3 regions of the Delftia sp. Cs1-4 genome follow, and region 3 is predicted to be linked to each of the others. Evidence: predicted binding sites of a transcription regulator. Region 3 holds the regulator's gene; each other region holds the start of a gene.
What was found. Region 3 encodes HrcA, which represses chaperone genes, less so after heat shock. Its sites were predicted from a motif close to TTAGCACTCNNNNNNNNNGAGTGCTAA; they were not measured.

Region 1 (6,637 bases), 2.5 Mb from region 3:
TCTGCTGCACCAGGAACCGGTCCGGGCGCACGCCCGCCCTGGCCTGCACGTCGTCCACCATCGCGCCCCACCGGGCACCTATGGTTTGCGCCGTCAGGCCGACGGCGACACCGCCCACATCGCTCTTGTGCGTGATCCGGGACGAAAGGATCTTGAGCACCACCCGGCCGCCCAGTTCGCGCGCGGCGGCTTCGGCCTCTTCGGCGGTGCACACCACACGCTCGGCCGCGCACGGCACGCCGAAACGGCGGAAAACGGCCTTGGCCTGCGCTTCATCAAGGCAGCCAACGGGCAGGTCCTGGTCATGCACGGAGCCTTTTCCTACGACCGGCACGGAAGGCGCACCCTGGAAGCCGTTGACGCCCAGCATGCCCGCCAGCGCGGCCGTGCAGCTTTCCGCCGCAGCGAAGGCCGGCACGCCGCGTTGCGTGAGCAGCGCGCCGATCTCCGGCGCATGCGGGCTGACGTAGGCCAGCACCGGCTTGTCGGAGTGGGGCAGGCAGTCCTGGATGGCACCGGCCAGCAGCTCGGGCATGGCCAGGCTGGAGGAGCCGACGATGATCACCAGCGCGTCGTAGCTGGGGCTTGCCAGCAAGGCATTGATGGCGCCGCGCAGCAGGTCGGGACGCAGGCCCGCCAGGGTCACGTCGATGGGGTTGCGGTCCAGCACGGCCTCGCTGCCGGTCTGCAGCGCACGCAGTGCGTCGGCGGTCGCCTGGTCAGGGGCCGGCGTGTCGAATCCGGCCACTCCCAGATCGTCCGATACCAGGGTGCCCGCACCGCCGGTGGACGTCAGGATGGCGATGCGCCTGCCGCGCAGCCTGCGGCCCGTGGCCAGCGCAGCGGGCACGTCCAGCAGGTCGGCAAAGCTTTGCGCACGGATCACGCCGACCTGCCGGAACAGCGCGTCGTACATGCGATCCGCACCGGCCATGGCGCCCGTGTGCGATACGGCGGCCTTGGCGCCGGCCTCGGAGCGGCCGATCTTGAAGGCCACTACGGGCTTGCCGGCACGCGCGGCCTTCAGGCAGGCGGCACGGAACCTGGCGGGATGGCGCACCGTCTCCACATACAGCGCGATCACCTTGGTGGCCGGGTCATCGGCCAGGTGGTCGATGAAGTCGGCCAGTTCCAGATCCACTTCGTTGCTGGTGGATATGAGCTTGGACAGGCCGATGCCACGCGCGGCGGCGCGCGACAGCAGCGAACCCAGGATGCCGCCGCTTTGCGAGACGACGCCGATGCCTCCGACGGGGAACTCGTCCATCTCCAGCGCGCCCGAGGGCGACAGCACGATCCGGTCGGTCAGGTTGACCAGCCCGATGGTGTTGGGCCCCAGCAGGCGCATGCTGCCCGCCGCCTCGATCAGCTGCCGCTGGCGGTGCGCCCCGTCCTCGCCCGTTTCCGTATAGCCGCTGGCCAGCACGATGGCTGCCGCGCAGCCCAGCGCCGACAGCTCCCTGACGGCCTGGTGCGCACGCTCGGCGCCCAGCAGCACCACGGCCACATCAGGCACTTCAGGCAACGAGGCCACATCGGGATAGCAGGCCAGATCGCCGATGCGCTCCACGCGCGGATTGACGGGAAGAATGCGGCCGGCAAACCCGTGCTTTTGCAGGTAAGCCACCGGGCGGCCCGTGGTCTTTTTCAGGTCGGCAGAGGCGCCTATGACGGCGACGCTGCGCGGCGACAGCAGCTTGGCAATGGCTTCGCTCATGGCATCACTCCTTGCCGGCCGTCTTGGCCAGGAAGGCCTCCACCGATGCGCGGTGTTCACTGCTGGTGTAGCAGATGCCCTGGGCCTGGCTACCCTGGGCGAAGACATCGTGCGAAGACAGCTCGAAGCTCTGGTTCAGGATGGTCTTGGTCAATGCCAGCGCGGTGGAAGAAGCCGAGGACAGCTCGCGTGCCCAGGCCTGGGCGTCTGCCACCAAGGTCTCGGCACTGGCCTGGCGGTCCACGATGCCCAGGGCCAGGGCTTCCGGCAGCTTGACCTGGCGGCCGGTGAAGATCAGCTCCTTGGCCTTGACCAGGCCCACACGGCGCGGCAGGAAGTACATGCCGCCGCCGTCCGGGATGATGCCGCGCAGCACATAGCTCCACGCGAAGCTGGCCCATTCGCTGGCGATCACGAAGTCGCAGGCCAGCGCCGTGTCTGCCCCCAGGCCCGACGCTGCGCCGTTGACGGCGGCGATCACGGGCTTGGGCATGGTGTGCAGCAGGGCCTGGACATGGTGCACGCGCTGCTGACGCTGCCAGCCGTTGAAGCCCACCTCGCCCGCGGGAGCATTCATGCGCCTTTGCATTCCGGCGATGTCACCGCCTGCGCAGAATCCCTTGCCCGCGCCTGTCAGCACCAGGGCCTTGATGGCCTTGTCTGCCGCCACGCGCTCCAGGGCATCGATGAACTCGGTGCGCATGTCGTCACTCATGGCGTTGCGCTTGTCGGGGCGGTTCAGGGTCACGGTCGCCACCGCATCGGCGACATTCAGTTGGATCAGTTCGTAGTTCATGGCGTGCTTTGAAAGCGATCGCAGCCAGTGCGATCAATCGGGATGGATGTTGTTTTGCCTGACGATCTGCGCCCAGCGCTTTTCCTCGGCCTGCACATAGGTGTCCAGTTCCGCCGCAGGTCCGGCATTGACCATCAGGCCCTCGTGCTCCAGCTTGCGAACGAACTCCGGCGAGCGGGCCGCCTTGCGGGCCGCGGCGTTCAGGCGATCGATCACGGCGGCAGGCGTGGCTGCCGGCGCGTACAGGCCGTACCAGCTCTCGACGCGGTAGCCCGGGACGGTGACGGCGATGGGTGGCACGTTCTTGAAGGCCGCAGACGGCTCGGCCGTGGTGACCCCCAGCACACGCAGCTTGCCGTTGTCGATGAAGGTGGATACCGCCGCCGCCGTGGCAAACATCATGTCCACCTGCCCGCCCATGAGATCGGTGAGCGCCGGGCCTGCGCCGCGGTAGGGCACATGGGTGAGCCTGACCTTGGCAAGGTTGGCAAACAGCTCACCCGCCAGATGCGCCGAAGTCCCGGCGCCCTGCGAGGCATAGGTCAGCTTGTCGGGACTGGCCTTGGCGGCGGCCATCACGTCCGCCACCGTCTTGTACGGGCTGGCGGCGGGCACCACCAGCACGTTGGGGCCGCGGCCGATCAGGATCACCGGAGCAAAGGCCTTGTTGCTCCCGTACGGCAGCTTGGCCTGCAACGCCGGATTGACGGCGTGCGCGAACGAAGCCACGACCACGGAATATCCGTCCGGCGCACTCTTGGCAACGTTGTCGGTGCCGATGATCGTGCCGGCACCGGGCTTGTTGTCCACGATGACGGGCTGGCCCAGGTCCTTGGCCATCTCGGCCCCCAGCGTGCGGGCGATCAGGTCCGTTCCGCCGCCTGGCGCAAAGGGCACGACGAGGCGCACGGGCTTTTCAGGGAAGGCTGCAGATGCTGCGCTGCAGACAGTCGCGAGCACGGCAATGAACGCAATGGCCCTTGCACAACGGCGGGCGGCGAAACTGGGCATGGTGTGTCTCCTGGTTCTATGGACAGAGGTCCGGTCACTGCGCCAGCGTTGCGATGACGCTGGCGACTGGCTTGTGAAAGCTTAGGGAAACGCACCGCGCTTGTGACCCCCCATATTCCAACCAGTGAAATTCCAAAGCGGGCGCGCCAGAGCCCGCGGCTGCATTTCCCTTGCATTCGGTGGAATACTTGGCTTCCATCAGGCGCCCGTACCCGGGCAGGAAGAACACAGCTTTCGACACCGGGGCAAGCGCGTCCTCCCACCAGCGGCAGCAGCATGACGAACAGGCGATCCCCCATCCTCCATGACAAGCCGGGACAGTCCCCGAGCAACCGCTCCCTGGAAAGAGGCGTCGAAATACTGCGTGCGTTCAGGCCCGGCTCGGAGCTGCTGGGCAACAGCGACCTGGCGGAACGCACCGGCCTGTCCAAGGCCACGGTCACCCGGCTGACGCAGACCCTGGTGGGCTGCGGCATGCTGCAGGCCGACCACCCGAGCCGGGCCTTTCGCCTGGCCCCGGCGGTCCTGAGCCTGGCGCACGCCATGCGCACGGGCTCGACGGTGCTGTCGATCGCGGCGCCCCTGATGCGCACCCTCGCCGAGACACGCCGGATCAACGTGGGCCTGGCATGTCCCGACAGGGACGAGATGGTCTACCTGGAATCCATCCGCTACAGCCGCCGGATCGTGCTCAGGCATGTGGTCTCGGGCCAGCGCGTTCCCATGGAACTGACGTCGCTGGGGCGCGCCTACCTGGCAGCGGCGCCATCGGCCAGGCGCAAGGCCTTGCTCGACAGCTTCAGGCTCAAGAGAGGCGCCCAATGGCCTGCGCTGGAGCAGCAGATCCAGGCGGCGATCAAGTCCGTGAAAAGCCAAGGCTTCTGCGCCGCATCGTGGCAGCCGGAAGTGGTTGCGCTGGCCACGCCGCTGGTGACACCCGATGCCATCTATGTCCTGAACTGCAGCGTCTCCACCACGGAGCCTTTGCCGGCCATCGTGCAGGAGCTGCACCCGGCCTTGCTGCAACTGGGCCGGCAGATTGAAAGCCTGCTGGAAAAACTGTAATGCTCTCCCAGCAATATGCGCCCACCGCTGGCAAGCAGGGTTTCCAAAAATCGCTCAGACTAGGCACAAACGACTTTTGGCACTCCAAAAATGAGTGCAACCGTCTGAAAAACCCACGGAACTTTGGCTTTAGCACTCGGTCATAACGAGTGCTAATATGAAGGAATGGAAGAAAGGAACTCTGCAATGACAAACGCCTCCGGCTCCATTGCGACCACCTTGGCACCCGCTAACCCCTGGGCCCTGGTGCCGCCTCTGGGCAATTTGGATGCCTACATTTCCGCGGTCAACCGCCTGCCCATGCTCACCCTTGAGGAAGAGCAGGACTACGCCCGCAAGCTCAAAGAACACAGCGATCTGGACGCCGCAGGGCGTCTGGTGATGTCCCACCTGCGCCTGGTGGTGTCCATCTCGCGCCAGTACCTGGGCTACGGCCTGCCGCACGGCGACCTGATCCAGGAAGGCAACGTGGGCCTGATGAAGGCCGTCAAGCGCTTCGACCCCGATCAGAACGTGCGCCTGGTGAGCTACGCCATGCACTGGATCAAGGCCGAGATCCACGAGTACATCCTGAAGAACTGGCGCATGGTCAAGGTCGCCACGACCAAGGCCCAGCGCAAGCTGTTCTTCAACCTGCGTTCCATGAAGCAGGGCCTGAAGTCCGACGCCGCCATGGCCGAGGACGGCGCCATGCTGCGTGACACGCTGACCTCGGGCGAGATCGACGCCGTGGCAGAGAAGCTCAACGTCAAACGCGAAGAAGTCATGGAGATGGAAACGCGCCTGGCCGGTGGCGACGTGCTGCTGGACCCCTCGCCCAGCGACGATGGCGAGCAGGCCTTCGGCCCCATCGCCTACCTGGCCGATGGCGCACACGAACCCACGGCCATGATCGAGTCGCGCCAGCGTGACCACCTGGCCACCGACGGCATTGCCATGGCGCTGGATTCGCTGGATGACCGCAGCCGCCGCATCGTCGAGGAGCGCTGGCTCAAGGTCAACGACGACGGCTCGGGCGGCATGACGCTGCATGAGTTGGCCGCCGTCTACGGTGTCAGCGCCGAGCGCATCCGCCAGATCGAGGTGGCTGCCATGAAGAAGATGAAGAAGGCCTTGGCCGAGTTCGCCTGATGGCCTGACGGCCTGGGCTGACAGGCCGCTTCACGACAAACCCGGATAATCTCCGGGTTTTTTATTGCCCGCAGCCTTTGCGGCCCCTACGCACCCCATGCCCGCCAGCGCCATCTCGCCACTACGCCGCCTCTTCGCCAATGCCTTGGCCACCGCCCTGGCCTCGGCCCTGCTGCCTTGCGCTGCCGTGGCGGGCGACAGCTGGCCCAGCAAGCCGCTGCACCTGATTGTCGGCTTTCCCGCAGGATCTTCCCCGGACCTCACGGCGCGCGCACTGGCCGAGCCGCTGGAAAAGCGCCTGGGCCAGCCCGTCATCGTCGAGAACAAGGTGGGCGCAGGCGGCAACATCGCAGGCGAGCAGGTGGCCCGTGCGCGCGACGGCCATACCTTCAGCGTAATGATCAACGGCAACCTGACGATTGCCCGCCTGCTCAACCCCGCCGTGCGCTACGACCCTGTGAAGGACCTGCAGCCCGTCAGCCTGATCGGCGTGGCGCCCCTGGTGCTGGTGGCTCCGGCCGGCGCGCCCGAGGGCCGCGCCTTCCTGGAGGCCGCTGCCCAGGCCGGCAGCCGCTGGAGCTACGGCTCCCCTGGCGTGGGCACGGTGGGCCACCTGGGCATGGAGCTGCTCAAGAGCCGCTCCGCGCTCAGGCCCGAACACATTCCCTACCCCGGCTATCCGCAGGTGTTCAACGCCATCCAGGGGGGCGACCTGCAGCTTTCCATGCTGCCGCCCGCACTGGCCATGGCCCAGGTGCAGGCCGGCAAGCTGCGGGGCGTGGCCGTGACCTCGGCCGCGCGCAGCCCGCTGGCGCCGGGACTGCCCAGCCTCAAGGAGCTGGGCGTGGGGGACTTCGATCTGGAGATCTGGAACGCCGTGGCCGCGCCCAAGGCCATGCCCGCTGCCCATGTGCAGA
Region 2 (6,637 bases), 280 kb from region 3:
TGTTGAGCAGGACGGCGCGGCCGCGCACGGTGCCTTGGGCATTGAGCGGGCCGGATACGTCGAACTGCGCCCGGTAGTCCGCCCAGGAGCCGGCGCCGACCTCGGCACTCATCTGGAACTCGCGCGTCGGCCGCTTGCGCACCAGGTTGATGACGGCCGACGGGTTGCCCGAGCCCTGGAGCAGGCCGTTGGCGCCGCGCACCACCTCCACCCGGTCGTAGATCGCCATGTTGTTGAGCGACATGGCGTCGGCCGAAAAGCTCTCGGCCATGCTGGTGGACAGGCCATCGATCTGCAGGTCCGTGACCTGGAAGCCCCTGGAATAGAAGTACGAGCGCTCGGTGCCCAGCTGGCTGTAGGTGACACCCACAAGGGCATCCGTCACGTCGTCGAGCGAATGCATGTTGGCATCGCGCATCTGCTGCTGCGTCACCACGCTGACCGATTGCGGCGTCTCGCGGATGGACAGGTCCAGTTTGGTGGCAGTGCGCACCCGGTCCGCAGTGTAGGAGCCGGTGCCTTCGGTCGCTCCATTGGCATCGGCTTGCGCCGTCACCGTCACTTCCGCCAAAGTCACCTTGGAAGCAGCAGCCGCTGCTGTCTGGATGGTGAAGGTGCCGGGCTGCGTGCTGACGGCGGCCAAGCCCGTTCCAGCCAGCAGTCTTGCCAAGGCTTCGCGTGCACTGAGATTGCCGCTGACTGCTGCGCCTTGGCGTCCTTCGACCAGCCCGTCATCAAAGAGCACCTGCGCTTGCGTCTGGCGGCCAAATGCCTTGAGGGCTTCAAGCAGGGGCTGGGCCGCAATGTGAAAGGGCTGGCGGGTTTCCATGGCGGCGGCGGGCTGGGCCAGCGCCTCGCCGGGGCTGACGGCCATCACGGCTACCGCTGCCGACACGAGCACCGCCACCAGGCTGGGCCGCAGCACAGGGCCGCACTCCTGTGTGCGGACAGACCGCGCACGGTGCGCGGCCAGCTTCCCATTGTTGTTCTCGAAACGTTCCCTCGACTGACCTTGGTACATGACCTGTAGCTCCTGGATTCCTTGTGCGTACGACGACGGCAGGCCCAGGGCAGGAAGGCGGGTACGCCCGCTTGCCAGATCAGGCGGGGGCGTAGAGGACAGCCAACTGCGCGGGGATGCCGCTTGCTTGCGGCCGTTGGCTGGGAATCAATCAGAAAGCGGTGATTGCTCATTTCCGTGGCTGGCAGCCCCGGGGCGCAGAAATTCCTCGCCCCTACCCATGAAGAAGCAGGAAAAGGCAAAACCAGAGAACCCGACAGAATGAAACAATTTGTATCTCAACGAGAACCGATCAGCCAGCCACCCTCGGCGCGCCGCTGCACGCGCACGCTGGCTACGCTGGGCAGGGCCAGGAGAAAGCGTTCCGGCTCCTCCAGCGCAAGCAGGCCCGAAACAGTCACGGCCTGGAGCGCAGGGCTCTCTATCTCCACCGGCTGGCCGAGGTAGCGCGACAGTTCATCCGCCACATGCCGAAGCGTGGCGCGCTTGAAGTAGATCTGCCCGGTCCGCCATTGCGCAACGTCTTGCGTTGCCACTGAAAGGCTGCGGCGGCGCCCGCTGGCGGGATCGATGGCCACACCCGCACCCGGGCCCATGGCGAGCACGGGGGCTTCGGGATGGGTCTTTGAGCGCACCTCGACGCGCCCTTCCTGCACCTGCACCACGAATTCCGGCGGGGCTGCCCGCACATTGAATGCGGTGCCGACGACGCGCACCTGGCTGCCGCTGCTGTCCACGGTGAAGGGCTTGCCGGCATCCGCCGCGACCTTGAAGAAGGCCTCGCCTTGGTCGAGTACGATTTCGCGCCGGCGGGGGTAGTAGCGCACCTGAAGGCGGCTGTTGGCATTGAGCGCCACCTGCGATCCATCGGGCAGGTCGATGCGGCGAAGTTCGCCGGGAGCGGTGGCGATATCGACCGCATAGCTGGCGGTGTTGTCCCAGCGGTGCCAGCCGTACCCGGCGGCGACCACGGCGAACAGTGCTGCGGCGAAGGCCGATGCCATGGCGGGTCTGCGCGGCCGGTCCGTGGCCCCTGCAGCACTGCGTGGCTGCGGCGCCGGCCTGCGGGCGCGCGGCGCTTCGCGGGCGGCAGCCGCTGGCGGGTTGCGCCCGTAGACGGCCGGGAACATGGCCTTGAGCTGCTCCGCTTCACGCCAGGCGCGGCCGACACCGTCCATGGCCTCGCGATGGGCCGGGTCCTGCGCCAGCCACTCGTCGAGAGCGCGCTCGTCCGCGCCCGACCAGCCGGGCTGCTGGCGACGCACATACCACTCGCCCGCGCGATGGTTGAGCCCAAGCACCTGCTCGGGCGGGAGGTCCTGCAACCGGGAATGGCCTGGCTCTGCGCTCATGCTCTTTTGCCCTGCGCCGGTGGGGCGGCGCATTCGTCGTCGTTGTCTTCTTCGGCGTCCAGTGTGCCCTGCAGGGCCTGCAGGCGCCTCATCTGAGTGGCACTTGCGAACAGGATGCGCGTCTCGCAATAGCCGACGGCCCGGCCCAGGTGCTTCACCACCATCCGTGTACTGATCCCCATGCAATCGGCGGTTTCCTCAACGGTGCGCCCCTCGATCCGTTGAAGAATGAAGGCTTCGCGCTGCCGCGGCGGCAGTTCCTGGATCGCCTCGTGCAGCCGCGTCAGCCGCTGGCGGCTCTCGGCTTGACGCTCGGTGTCTCCGAAGCCCTCGGCAGAGATGGCAAGCAGCTCTTGCTGGCAGTCGTCATACGGAACACTCTGGAGCCCGTGCGCCTCCGGGCCCTTTTCCCAGTCGCGTGCCGCCACGCTGCGCACGGTCTGCCGCAGATAGGGCTGCTCCTGCCCGGGCTCGAGATTCCTGCCCGTGGCGGCCACCCGTGCGAACACTTCCTGCGCCGCGTCCTCGACCGCTGCAGTGGTTCGAAAGTGTCGGCGCAACATGCGCATCACAGGCGTGCGCCAACGCGTATAGAGCGCAACCAGGGGAGCCTCTGGAGTCTGGCGTCCAGGTATCGGCTCACCCCGCGCTGCGGAGACCGGATTGCGTTTCATCCCCTAGCCTTTGCGCCCGGGAGGAATGCAGCAGCCGACCGTGAACCCGCAAGGGCACTGCATTCGTCAGTGATGAAAGTCTGGAGGTGAGGCACAACGCGCAGATGGGCAACCGATGCGTGGCGCCGGGGGCCCCACGCATCGGATGGACAACGACGGGAAGGGGCGCCCTGGCCATGTGCGCAGATCGCATGAATAGATGAATGAGATTCATTCCCATTCTAGCGCCTGGACATCCTGCAACCAGGACTCCGGCCCCCAGCGGCGCGCCGCAGGAACTCCATCGGCGCGGGCTCCGCAGATGCCACTTCTTGCCATGGTGCTGGCCGAGCGCCGAGCCAACACCCACCGGAAATCCGTGGCGCAAAAGCATGTGAGGCGTGGTTACACACTGCGGCACATCCGACCCTACCCCTTGAATCCTGGCCGAATTGCCTTATTATTAGCACTCGTTGGGTATGAGTGCTAACAGTCCTCTGTCCCACATTGCTTCGAATGCCGGCCCGCCGGGCCGGCAAGTCTTTGTTTCAACTTTGTTGATGATTTAGGAGTTGGTATGAACCTGCGTCCCCTGCACGATCGCGTGATCGTGAAGCGCCTCGAGAACGAAACCAAGACGGCTTCGGGCATCGTGATCCCCGAGAATGCCGCCGAGAAGCCTGACCAGGGCGAAGTGCTGGCAGTGGGCCCCGGCAAGAAGAACGACAAGGGCGAAGTGATCGCTCTGAACGTGAAGGTCGGCGACCGCGTTCTGTTCGGCAAGTACAGCGGCCAGACCGTCAAGGTCCATGGCGACGAACTGCTGGTGATGAAGGAAGACGACCTGTTCGCAGTCGTCGAAAAGTAATCCGCGCTTCGAAACCGCACTTTCCAACTGAATCCGGAGAATTGAAATGGCAGCAAAAGACGTAGTTTTCGGCGGCGAAGCACGCGCCCGCATGGTTGAAGGCGTGAACATCCTGGCCAACGCGGTCAAGGTCACCCTGGGTCCCAAGGGCCGCAACGTGGTGCTGGAGCGCTCCTTCGGCGCCCCCACCGTGACCAAGGACGGTGTCTCGGTCGCCAAGGAAATCGAACTCAAGGACAAGCTGCAGAACATGGGCGCCCAGCTCGTGAAGGAAGTGGCCTCCAAGACCAACGACATCGCCGGTGACGGCACGACCACCGCCACCGTGCTGGCACAGGCCATCGTCCGCGAAGGCACCAAGTACGTGGCCGCCGGCCTGAACCCCATGGACCTCAAGCGCGGCATCGACAAGGCTGTCGCCGCCCTGGTGGAAGAGCTGAAGAAGCAATCCAAGGCCACCACCACCTCCAAGGAAATCGCCCAGGTCGGCTCGATCTCCGCCAACTCCGACGAATCCGTGGGCAGCATCATTGCCGAAGCCATGGACAAGGTCGGCAAGGAAGGCGTGATCACCGTTGAAGAAGGCAAGTCGCTGGCCAACGAACTCGACGTCGTCGAGGGCATGCAGTTCGACCGCGGCTACCTGTCGCCCTACTTCATCAACAACCCTGAAAAGCAGGTTGCCCTGCTGGACAACCCCTTCGTGCTGCTGTTCGACAAGAAGATCAGCAACATCCGTGACCTGCTGCCCACGCTGGAAGCCGTGGCAAAGGCCGGCCGTCCCCTGCTGATCATTGCAGAAGACGTCGAAGGCGAAGCCCTGGCAACGCTGGTGGTCAACACCATCCGCGGCATCCTGAAGGTTGTGGCTGTCAAGGCTCCTGGCTTCGGCGACCGCCGCAAGGCCATGCTGGAAGACATCGCCATCCTGACGGGCGGCAAGGTCATCGCTGAAGAAGTGGGCCTGGCGCTGGACAAGGTGACCCTGGAAGACCTGGGCCAGGCAGTGCGCATCGAAATCGGCAAGGAAAACACCACCATCATCGACGGTGCTGGCCAAGCTGCTGAAATCGAAGCCCGCGTCAAGCAGATCCGCATCCAGATCGAAGAAGCCACCAGCGACTACGACCGCGAAAAGCTGCAAGAGCGCGTGGCCAAGCTGGCTGGCGGTGTTGCCGTGATCAAGGTTGGCGCTGCCACCGAAGTCGAAATGAAGGAAAAGAAGGCCCGCGTTGAAGACGCCCTGCACGCTACCCGCGCTGCTGTGGAAGAAGGCATCGTGGCCGGCGGCGGCGTGGCTCTGCTGCGTGCCAAGCAAGCCGTGGGCGACCTGAAGACCGGCGATGCCGAGCAAGACGCCGGCATCAAGCTGATCATGAAGGCCATCGAAGCGCCCCTGCGCGAAATCGTGGCCAACGCCGGTGGCGAGCCCTCGGTGGTGGTCAACGCCGTGCTGAACGGCTCGGGCAACTACGGCTTCAACGCTGCCAACGACACCTACGGCGACATGCTGGAAATGGGTATCCTGGACCCGACCAAGGTGACGCGTACGGCCCTGCAGAACGCCGCTTCCGTGGCATCGCTGCTGCTGACGACCGAAGCCATGATCGCCGAGTCTCCCAAGGCTGAAGGCGGCCCTGCCATGCCCGACATGGGCGGCATGGGTGGCATGGGCGGCATGGGCATGTAATTGCCCGCCGCAACCGGGCAGGCCTTGCGCCATACCCGGTTTGCCCAGCAAGACAAAGGCCGCCCTCGGGCGGCCTTTGTCATTGCATGAACGCTTTTGCCGATGTCTTTCAGGACACGGCCTGGCCCCAGGCCCGGCCCAGGCGTGCCACGGCCTCGGTGATCTGGGGCACGGTGGGCGCCGCATACGACAGGCGCATGCACAGGCCGGCCTTGTCTGCCGCATCGGCCGGGAAGAAGGCCTTGCCCGGCACATAGAGCACGCCCTGCTCCACCGCTGCCGTGAACAGCGCACGGGCCAGGGCCTGGGAATCGCCCGCAAGCCGCTGCGGCGGCAGCAGCTGGGCCCAGACGAACATGCCGCCCGCAGGCCGCACGAAGCGGATCTGATCGCCCAGCGCCGACTGCATGCCGGAGCACAGCGCATCCATGCGCGCCGCGTACTCGGCGCAGGCCTGGGCCAGCTGGGGCGCATAGCGGCCCGAGCGCAGATAGTGCGCGGCGATCATCTGCGCCAGTGGCGAGGTGCACAGATCGGCCGTCTGCTTGGCGATGGTGCAGCGGCGCAGCAATTGGGCGTCGGCCAGCATCCAGCCGATGCGCAGCGCAGGCGCCACGGTCTTGGACAGGCTGGACAGGTAGACCACGGGATTGGCCTGGGCGCCGCACAGCGCCAGGCCCGTTTCGTAGATCGACGGTTCGCGCTGGCCGGTAAAGCGCAGCTCGCCATAGGGGTCGTCCTCGACGATGACAAAGCCATGCTCGCGTGCCAGCGCCACCAGGGCCGTGCGCCGCGCCGCGGGCAGCAGGGTGCCGCCCGGGTTGGAGAAGTTGGGCACGGTATAGAGCAGCTTGGGGGCACGCGCATGGGGCCACTGCGCCAGCAGGCGGGCCAGGGCCTCGGTGTCCAGGCCCTGCTCGTCCGTGGGCACGGCAACGACCTGTGCCTGGGCCAGCTTCAGGGTCTGCAGCGTGGCCGGGTAGGCGGGCACCTCGACCAGCACCGGATCGCCGGGCTCGACCAGCACCTTGACCAGCAGATCGAAGGCCTGCT
Region 3 (6,637 bases):
GTCCGCGTCGGCGCGGGCGCCCAGGGCCAGCTGCAATGCGTCGATCAGGATGGATTTGCCGGCGCCGGTCTCGCCGGTCAGCACGGTGAAGCCCGCATGCCAGTCCAGATCCAGGGCCTGCACGATCACGAAGTCGCGCAGAACGATGCGCTTGAGCGCCATGGTCAGGCGCCTCCCTCGTTCCAGCCCAGTTTCTTGCGCAGCGTGGCGAAGTAGTTCCAGCCCTTGGGATGCAGAAAGCGCACGCTGTGGTGGGCGCGGCTCACGAGGATGCGATCGCCGTGCTGCAGCGAGGCCAGGGACTGCATGTCGAAATTGGCGCTGACATCGCGCCCGGCCACGACCTCGATCGTGACCTCGTTGGCATCGGACAGCACGATGGGGCGGTTGGACAGGTTGTGCGGCGCAATGGGTGCCATCACCCAGGCAGGGATGGAAGGGTGCATCATCGGCCCGCCGGCGGACAGGGCATAGGCCGTGGAGCCCGTGGGCGTGGCCACGATCAGGCCGTCGGCGCGCTGGTTGGAGACAAAGCGGCCGCCCACCTCGATGCGCAGCTCCACCATGCCCGAGGTGCCGCCGCGGTTGACCACCACGTCGTTCATGGCCAGGGCCTCGAACACGCACTGGCCGTCGCGGATCACGCGGGCGCACATCAGAGGACGCAGGTCCTCCTCGTATTCGCCCTGCAGCATGGGCGTGAGCGTGGCCTCGAAGTCCTCCAGCGCGATGTCCGTGACAAAGCCCAGGCGGCCCTGGTTCACCCCGATCAGGGGCGTTCCGTATTGCGCCAGGTGCCGGCTCACGCCGAGCATGGTGCCGTCGCCGCCGACGACCAGGCCCAGGTCGCAATGCCTGCCCAGGCCATCGACATCGAGGGTGGGGTAGTCTGTGAGCCCTGCGTGCAGGGCCGATTGGGTATCAAGCACGACTTCGCAGCCCTGGCGCCTGAGGAAGTCCGCAATGCGCTCAAGCGCGTTGCTGGCATTCTCGGACGGGGCGCTTGCGCTGGGAGCGTGGTACTTCCCGATCAAGGCAACGTGGCGAAACGTGGACGTCATTTCTGGAAATTACATCATTAAAATCATCACATGCTCGACGAACGTGCCAAGTTGTTGCTCAAAGCGCTGATCGAGCGTTATATCGCTGACGGCCAGCCTGTGGGCTCGCGAACCCTGTCGCGTGCGTCGGGGCTTGAATTGTCGCCTGCCACGATACGCAATGTGATGGCTGACCTCGAAGACCTGGGGTTGATCATCAGCCCGCACACCTCGGCGGGCCGCATTCCGACCGCCCGGGGCTACCGGCTGTTCGTGGACACCATGCTCACTGCAGACCGTGCCGATATCGTGACGCCCGAGCTCGCGCCCGAGCAGCCGCAGAAAGTCATCGCCAACGCCGCCAACCTGTTGTCCAGCCTTTCCCAGTTCGTGGGCGTGGTGCTGGTGCCGCGCCGCACCTCGGTGTTCAAGCACATCGAATTCGTACGGCTGTCGGAGCGGCGCTTTCTGGTCATCATCGTATCGCCCGACGGTGACGTGCAAAACCGCGTCATCTTCACCGACGTGGACTACTCGGGCTCGCAGCTGATCGAAGCCTCCAACTTCCTCAACAGCCACTACGCGGGCCTGGCCATGGAAGAGGTGCGAGAGCGCCTCAAGGGCGAGGTGGAGCTGCTGCGCGGCGAGGTGGCCACGCTCATGCAGGCGGCCGTCAACATCGGCACGGAAGCCATGACCAGCGCCCAGGAGGACGTGGTCATCGCGGGCGAGCGCAACCTGCTGTCGGTCAGCGATTTCTCCAGCGACATGGGCAATCTGCGCCGCGCCTTCGACCTGTTCGAGCAAAAGACCCAGATCCTCAGGCTGCTGGATTTTTCCAGCCAGGCGGAAGGCGTGCGCATCTACATCGGCGGTGAAAGCCAGGTCGTGCCTTTCGAGGAGCTGTCCGTGGTCAGCGCGCCCTACGAGCTCGACGGCAAGGTGGTGGGCACGCTGGGCGTGATCGGGCCCACCCGCATGCACTACGACCGCATGATCCAGATCGTGGACATCACCTCCAAGCTCGTCAGCAATGCGCTGAGTCACAAGCGCTGAGTCCTGCGGGTTAGGCTCTACAATAGTTGTTTGCCATGGCCTGCATCCGTGCTGCCTTGGTGAATCAGGGGCCTTAGCTCATGCTTGGTTAGAGCAGCGGACTCATAATCCGTTGGTGCCCAGTTCGACTCTGGGAGGCCCTACCATCCATTGGTATGAAAAGCCTGCCGCCTTTCCGGGCGGCAGGCTTTTTTGCTGGGTGCAAGGCATGCCGCATGGCATGCCATCGCCCGGTTGCCGGGGAATGCGGGCGCCGGGTTTTTTGCAGAAATATGGCGCTTTTGTCCGGGAGCCCCAAAACCCGCTGCTACAATGCGAAGCGTTGCGGCTGTAGCTCAGCTGGATAGAGTACTTGGCTACGAACCAAGGGGTCGTGGGTTCGATTCCTGCCAGCCGCACCAAAAAACGCAAAGCCCTGAAGTTGAAAGACTTCAGGGCTTTTTCGTTTTCTGCATTTGCATCCGCATCCCTGGGATGCCAGTCAGGCCTGTTCCGCTTTCGGTAGCACGATGCTGAAGGCGCTGCCCTGGCCGGGCGTGCTTTCTATCTCAAGCTGCCCGCCATGTCGGGCGGCCACGGTGCGCACGAAGGCCAGGCCCAGGCCCACGCCGTCGAGGTGCTGGTGATGGTCCAGGCGCTCGAACGGCTGGCTCAGCCGGGCGACGGCCTTCCCATCCATGCCGGGCCCGTGGTCCCGGATGGTGATGCGGCAATGGCCTGCGTCCTGCTGCAGCAGGCATTGCACCGTGGCAGGGGTTGCCTGATCTGCGCGCGCTCCGTACTTGATGGCGTTGCCGATCAGGTTGACGGCCGCGCGGTGGAGCATGCCCGCATCGCCCAGCACGGGGCATTCCTGTTCGGGCAGGTGGAACTCCAGCTGCACGTGGGCCGCAGAGGCCTGGGCCCAGCAGCTTTCCACGGCCTGGTCCAGCACCAGGCCCAGGTCCAGCCGTTCCCGGCGCAGCGCCTGCTGCTGGGCGCGTGCCAGGTGCACGAAATCGTCGGCCAGCTGCAGGGAGGCCTGGGCATAGCCTTCGATGCGCGGCAGCAGGAGGCCGAGGTCGGGTGCCTGTACGGCGCCCCGCTGCATCTCCAGCAAGGTGATGATGGATGCCACGGGCGCACGGATGTCGTGCGAGATGAACTGCATGGCCTGGTCGCGCTGGGCCTGGGCGCTGCGCAGATCGCTGATATCGACCAGGGTGATCAGCCAGCCCGTGGTGGGCGGTGCCTCGAAGGTCTGGGTCAGCAGCATCAGGCTGCGTCCCATGGGGTCGCGCCCCTCGCTGCTGGGCGGCAGGCCGTGGGCGGCAAGTGCCTCGGGCGTGAGCAAGGGCTGGCCGGCGGATGCGCCGGCTGCCGTGTCCAGTGCCCGCAGACCATCGAGCAGCCGGGGCAGGGCATCGCCGGCCCTGAGGCCATGCCCCAGGCTGCGGGCATAGGCGTGGGCTGCGGCATTGGCCAGCAGCACATGGCCCTGCCGGTCGCAGACAAAGGTGGGCGAGGGCAGCTGGCGCAGGCTTTCGCTGACGAAATGGTGCAGGGCGCGCAGTTGGCGCGAAGCCTGCTCCACGGCCGCGATGCGCTGGTCCAGCAGGTCGCCGCCCAGGCGCAGCGCAGTGGGCAGGCCCTGCCCCTGCAGGTCGCGCAGCTCCAGCGCCAGAAAGCGCGCGGCGGCGCGTAGGCGCAGCCAGCTCCATAGCGGATAAGCCAGGGCCAGGCCCAGCAGGCCGGCTGCAGGCGCCGTCTGCACCTGCCACAGGCGCGGTGCAAGCCCGGCCAGCGAAAGGCAGGCCAGGGCCAGCAGCGCGCAGGCCAGCATGCCGCCCGACGGGCCCAGCCAGGCCAGGGCCAGCAGGGCCAGCAGCACGGCTGCCGCATTGAGCGCGCGGTTGAGCGTGGCCGACGCGGGATGCACATGCGAGCCCTGCAGGCTGCCGTTGAGCACATGGGCCAGCATCTCCACGCTGGAGATGGGCCGCGCGCTGGTGCCCAGCGGTGCGGTGAAGCGGCTGCCCAGGCCGGTGGCCGTCGTGCCGATGAGCACGTATTTGCCTCGGAATGCCGCTGCAGGAATGCGGCCGCGCAGCACGTCGATGTAGGAATAGGTGGTGAAGGGCGAGCGGTCCCTGGCGCCTTGCTCCGGCCTGGCCTGTGCAAAGGCAATGATCTCCTGCTGGCGGCGTTGCCAGGAGGGTGCGTCGGGGTCCATGGGCGGCGCGGGCTCCGGGCGGGCGCATGCGCGGCCGTTCTCGCCCACGCAGTGCAGGGCCAGTGCCATGTGCCACCAGGGCTGCTGCGCACTGCCTTCTATGGCATGGAAGCCGCGCACCGCGCCATCGGCGTCCACGGGCAGCTGGGTATGGCCCAGCGCCGCTGCGGCCTGTGCGAAGGCCGGCAGCGGGCCGCTGCCTGGCGCCACGGGCAAGACGGTGCGGCCGCTGCGCTGCAGAACGCGCGCCAGCAGCAGGTCGTCGCCGGGGTAGTCCAGGTCTTCCTCGCTGAGCATCACGTCCAGGCCTATGGCGCGCGGCGGTGCCTGGCTGATGCGTTCCAGCAGGCCGGCGTGCAGGGCGCGGCGCCAGGGCCAGCGGCCAATGGCGTCGATGCTGGCATCGTCGATGGCGACGATGACGATGTCCTGCGATGCCTTGGGGCGGTGCAGCCAACTGGCCGTGTCCTGGACGAAGCCGTTGATACGGTCGAGCTGCCCGTCGCCGCTGAGCCAGAACACCAGGGACAGCAGGCCCGCCGCCAGCAGCAGCCAGTCCCGCCGCAGTCCACGGCCACGCGCAGGCGCTGGCTGCGCCGGCGTGGCGGGGCTGTCAGGCAGGGGCGGCTGGGTGGACAAGCGCGGTCAGGGAATGAACGGGCACGGCTACTGGCGCTGCAGGCGCTCTCCGTTGCCCGAATGCATCATCTCGCCGCTGGCATCGACGATCCAGCTGCCGGTGCGGAATTGGCGCGCGGCCGAGAAATCGCTGCGCAGGCCGTTGGCATCCTCGATCTGCAGGCGCAGGTAGTAGCTGCCTGCGGGCAGCTCCTCGGTGCTCCATTGCGGCTGGTCGGTCCAGAGGTCCACCAGCGGCGCGGTGAACTCCTGGTCGCGCGCCACCATCACGTGGTAGCGCTGGCCGGGCTCGCCGCTCCAGCGGATCTGGCGGCTGCCTTCGGCCGGGCCGTCGCCCATCTGCAGCGCGCTGGCCGAGGGCTGGGGAGGAACGGCAGCCAGTTGCATGGCCTGGGCTGCGGCAAACGGGCCCTGGTCGGGCTGTCCATCGGCCAGCGTACGAATGCTGGCGGCACGCCAGAGATAGCGTCCGGCCGGCAGGCGAGCCAGCGTGGTGGCGGGCAGTGTGCAGTCGTTCAGGTCGCGTGCATCGATGGCGGGCTCGGCAAAGCCGGCCTGCGCATCGGCAGAGACGACCTGGATGCGGTAGCGCGCGGCGCCCACGACCTGGGTGCATTGCAGGCTGGCGCGGCCCAGGCCCACGGTGGCGTCGGCCTGGGGGGATTCATACAGCGGCGGCACGGGATGGGCCTTGACGCGCAGGGCGCGGCGGCTGGCGGCGCCCGGAATGCCCTGGGCATCGATGCCGCGCAGGGACAGCACGTAATCGCCGTCCTCCACGCCCGCCAGGCGAAGCGGCGATGCCGTGGCCTGGAAGCTGGCGCTGCGCAGCACCTGGGTCATGTCGGCATCGCGCGACAGCTGTAGCTGGTAACGCACGGCGCCCGGCAAGCCGGGCAGGGGCAGGCTGATCCAGTTGGCGTCTTCCGCCAGCGCGGGCCACGCCGTGATGTCGGGCGCGCCCAGCATGGGGCGGGGCTCGCCTACGCGACCATTGGCGGCCACGGCCACGCCCTGGCCCGGGCGCAGCAGCGCATCGCCAGTGTTCGCGCTTGAGGCGTCGGAGCCCACGGCGACGGTGCCTTCATCGACGGCGGCCGCCGTGCTGCCGGCGGCATCGGCCTGGACCAGGAAGCGGGTGCCGCGCACGCTGGTCGATGCAGCGGGCGTGCGGATCTCGAAGCGGCGCTGTGCGTTGCCGGGTTCGGGCGGCACGGAGGCCTCGACGCCGCCCTCGCGCAGGTCCAGCACGGACTGCAGGCTGCCGGCACGGCCCTTGCGGCGCATCTGGCGCAGCACCACATCGGACTGCGACTGCACGCGCACCAGGGAGCCATCGGCCAGGCGCACGGCGACGAATGCGTCCGGGGCCAGCTGCAGGCGCTCGCCTTCCTGCAGCGTCTGTCCCTTGCGCAGGGGTTGGCCCGCATCGTCTCCGGCCGCGCCCTGCGTATCGGCCAGGTGGTCCAGCGGGCGCGTGCTGCGCGCATCACCCTGCACGAATTCCACGGAGGCCACGGCGGCGCGCAGCAGGCGCACGGGGATCTCCAGCACGGAGCCGGGCCGCAGGCGGTAGGGGTTGGCCACGCCGTTGTGCTGCTGCAGGTCGGTCCACTGGCGGGCATCGCCCAGGTAGCGGGCCGCCAGCTGCTCCAGCGTGTCGCCGGCGACGACCCGGTGTGCCATCGTG

Region 1: a site for HrcA is predicted at 4,719-4,745, ahead of rpoH (RNA polymerase sigma factor RpoH). Genes of this name have one in related genera too.
Region 2: a site for HrcA is predicted at 3,490-3,516, ahead of DELCS14_RS04710 (co-chaperone GroES). Genes of this name have one in related genera too.

What each region holds. Positions count from the first base shown of each region.
Region 1 is NC_015563.1:5,489,223-5,495,859, forward strand. It holds gene DELCS14_RS24130 (acetate--CoA ligase family protein) at 1-1,717, opposite strand, end outside; gene DELCS14_RS24135 (enoyl-CoA hydratase/isomerase family protein) at 1,722-2,513, opposite strand; gene DELCS14_RS24140 (tripartite tricarboxylate transporter substrate binding protein) at 2,547-3,524, opposite strand; gene DELCS14_RS24145 (IclR family transcriptional regulator) at 3,801-4,589, shown strand; gene rpoH (RNA polymerase sigma factor RpoH) at 4,776-5,720, shown strand; gene DELCS14_RS24155 (tripartite tricarboxylate transporter substrate binding protein) at 5,818-6,637, shown strand, end outside.
Region 2 is NC_015563.1:1,065,874-1,072,510, reverse strand. It holds gene DELCS14_RS04725 (TonB-dependent siderophore receptor) at 1-925, opposite strand, end outside; gene DELCS14_RS04720 (FecR domain-containing protein) at 1,300-2,373, opposite strand; gene DELCS14_RS04715 (sigma-70 family RNA polymerase sigma factor) at 2,370-3,047, opposite strand; gene DELCS14_RS04710 (co-chaperone GroES) at 3,604-3,894, shown strand; gene groL (chaperonin GroEL) at 3,941-5,584, shown strand; gene DELCS14_RS04700 (PLP-dependent aminotransferase family protein) at 5,694-6,637, opposite strand, start outside.
Region 3 is NC_015563.1:1,347,257-1,353,893, forward strand. It holds gene recN (DNA repair protein RecN) at 1-162, opposite strand, end outside; gene DELCS14_RS05960 (NAD kinase) at 165-1,061, opposite strand; gene hrcA (heat-inducible transcriptional repressor HrcA) at 1,092-2,096, shown strand; tRNA gene DELCS14_RS05970 (tRNA-Ile) at 2,164-2,242, shown strand; tRNA gene DELCS14_RS05975 (tRNA-Arg) at 2,421-2,497, shown strand; gene DELCS14_RS05980 (CHASE2 domain-containing protein) at 2,578-4,947, opposite strand; gene DELCS14_RS05985 (FecR domain-containing protein) at 4,975-6,637, opposite strand, start outside.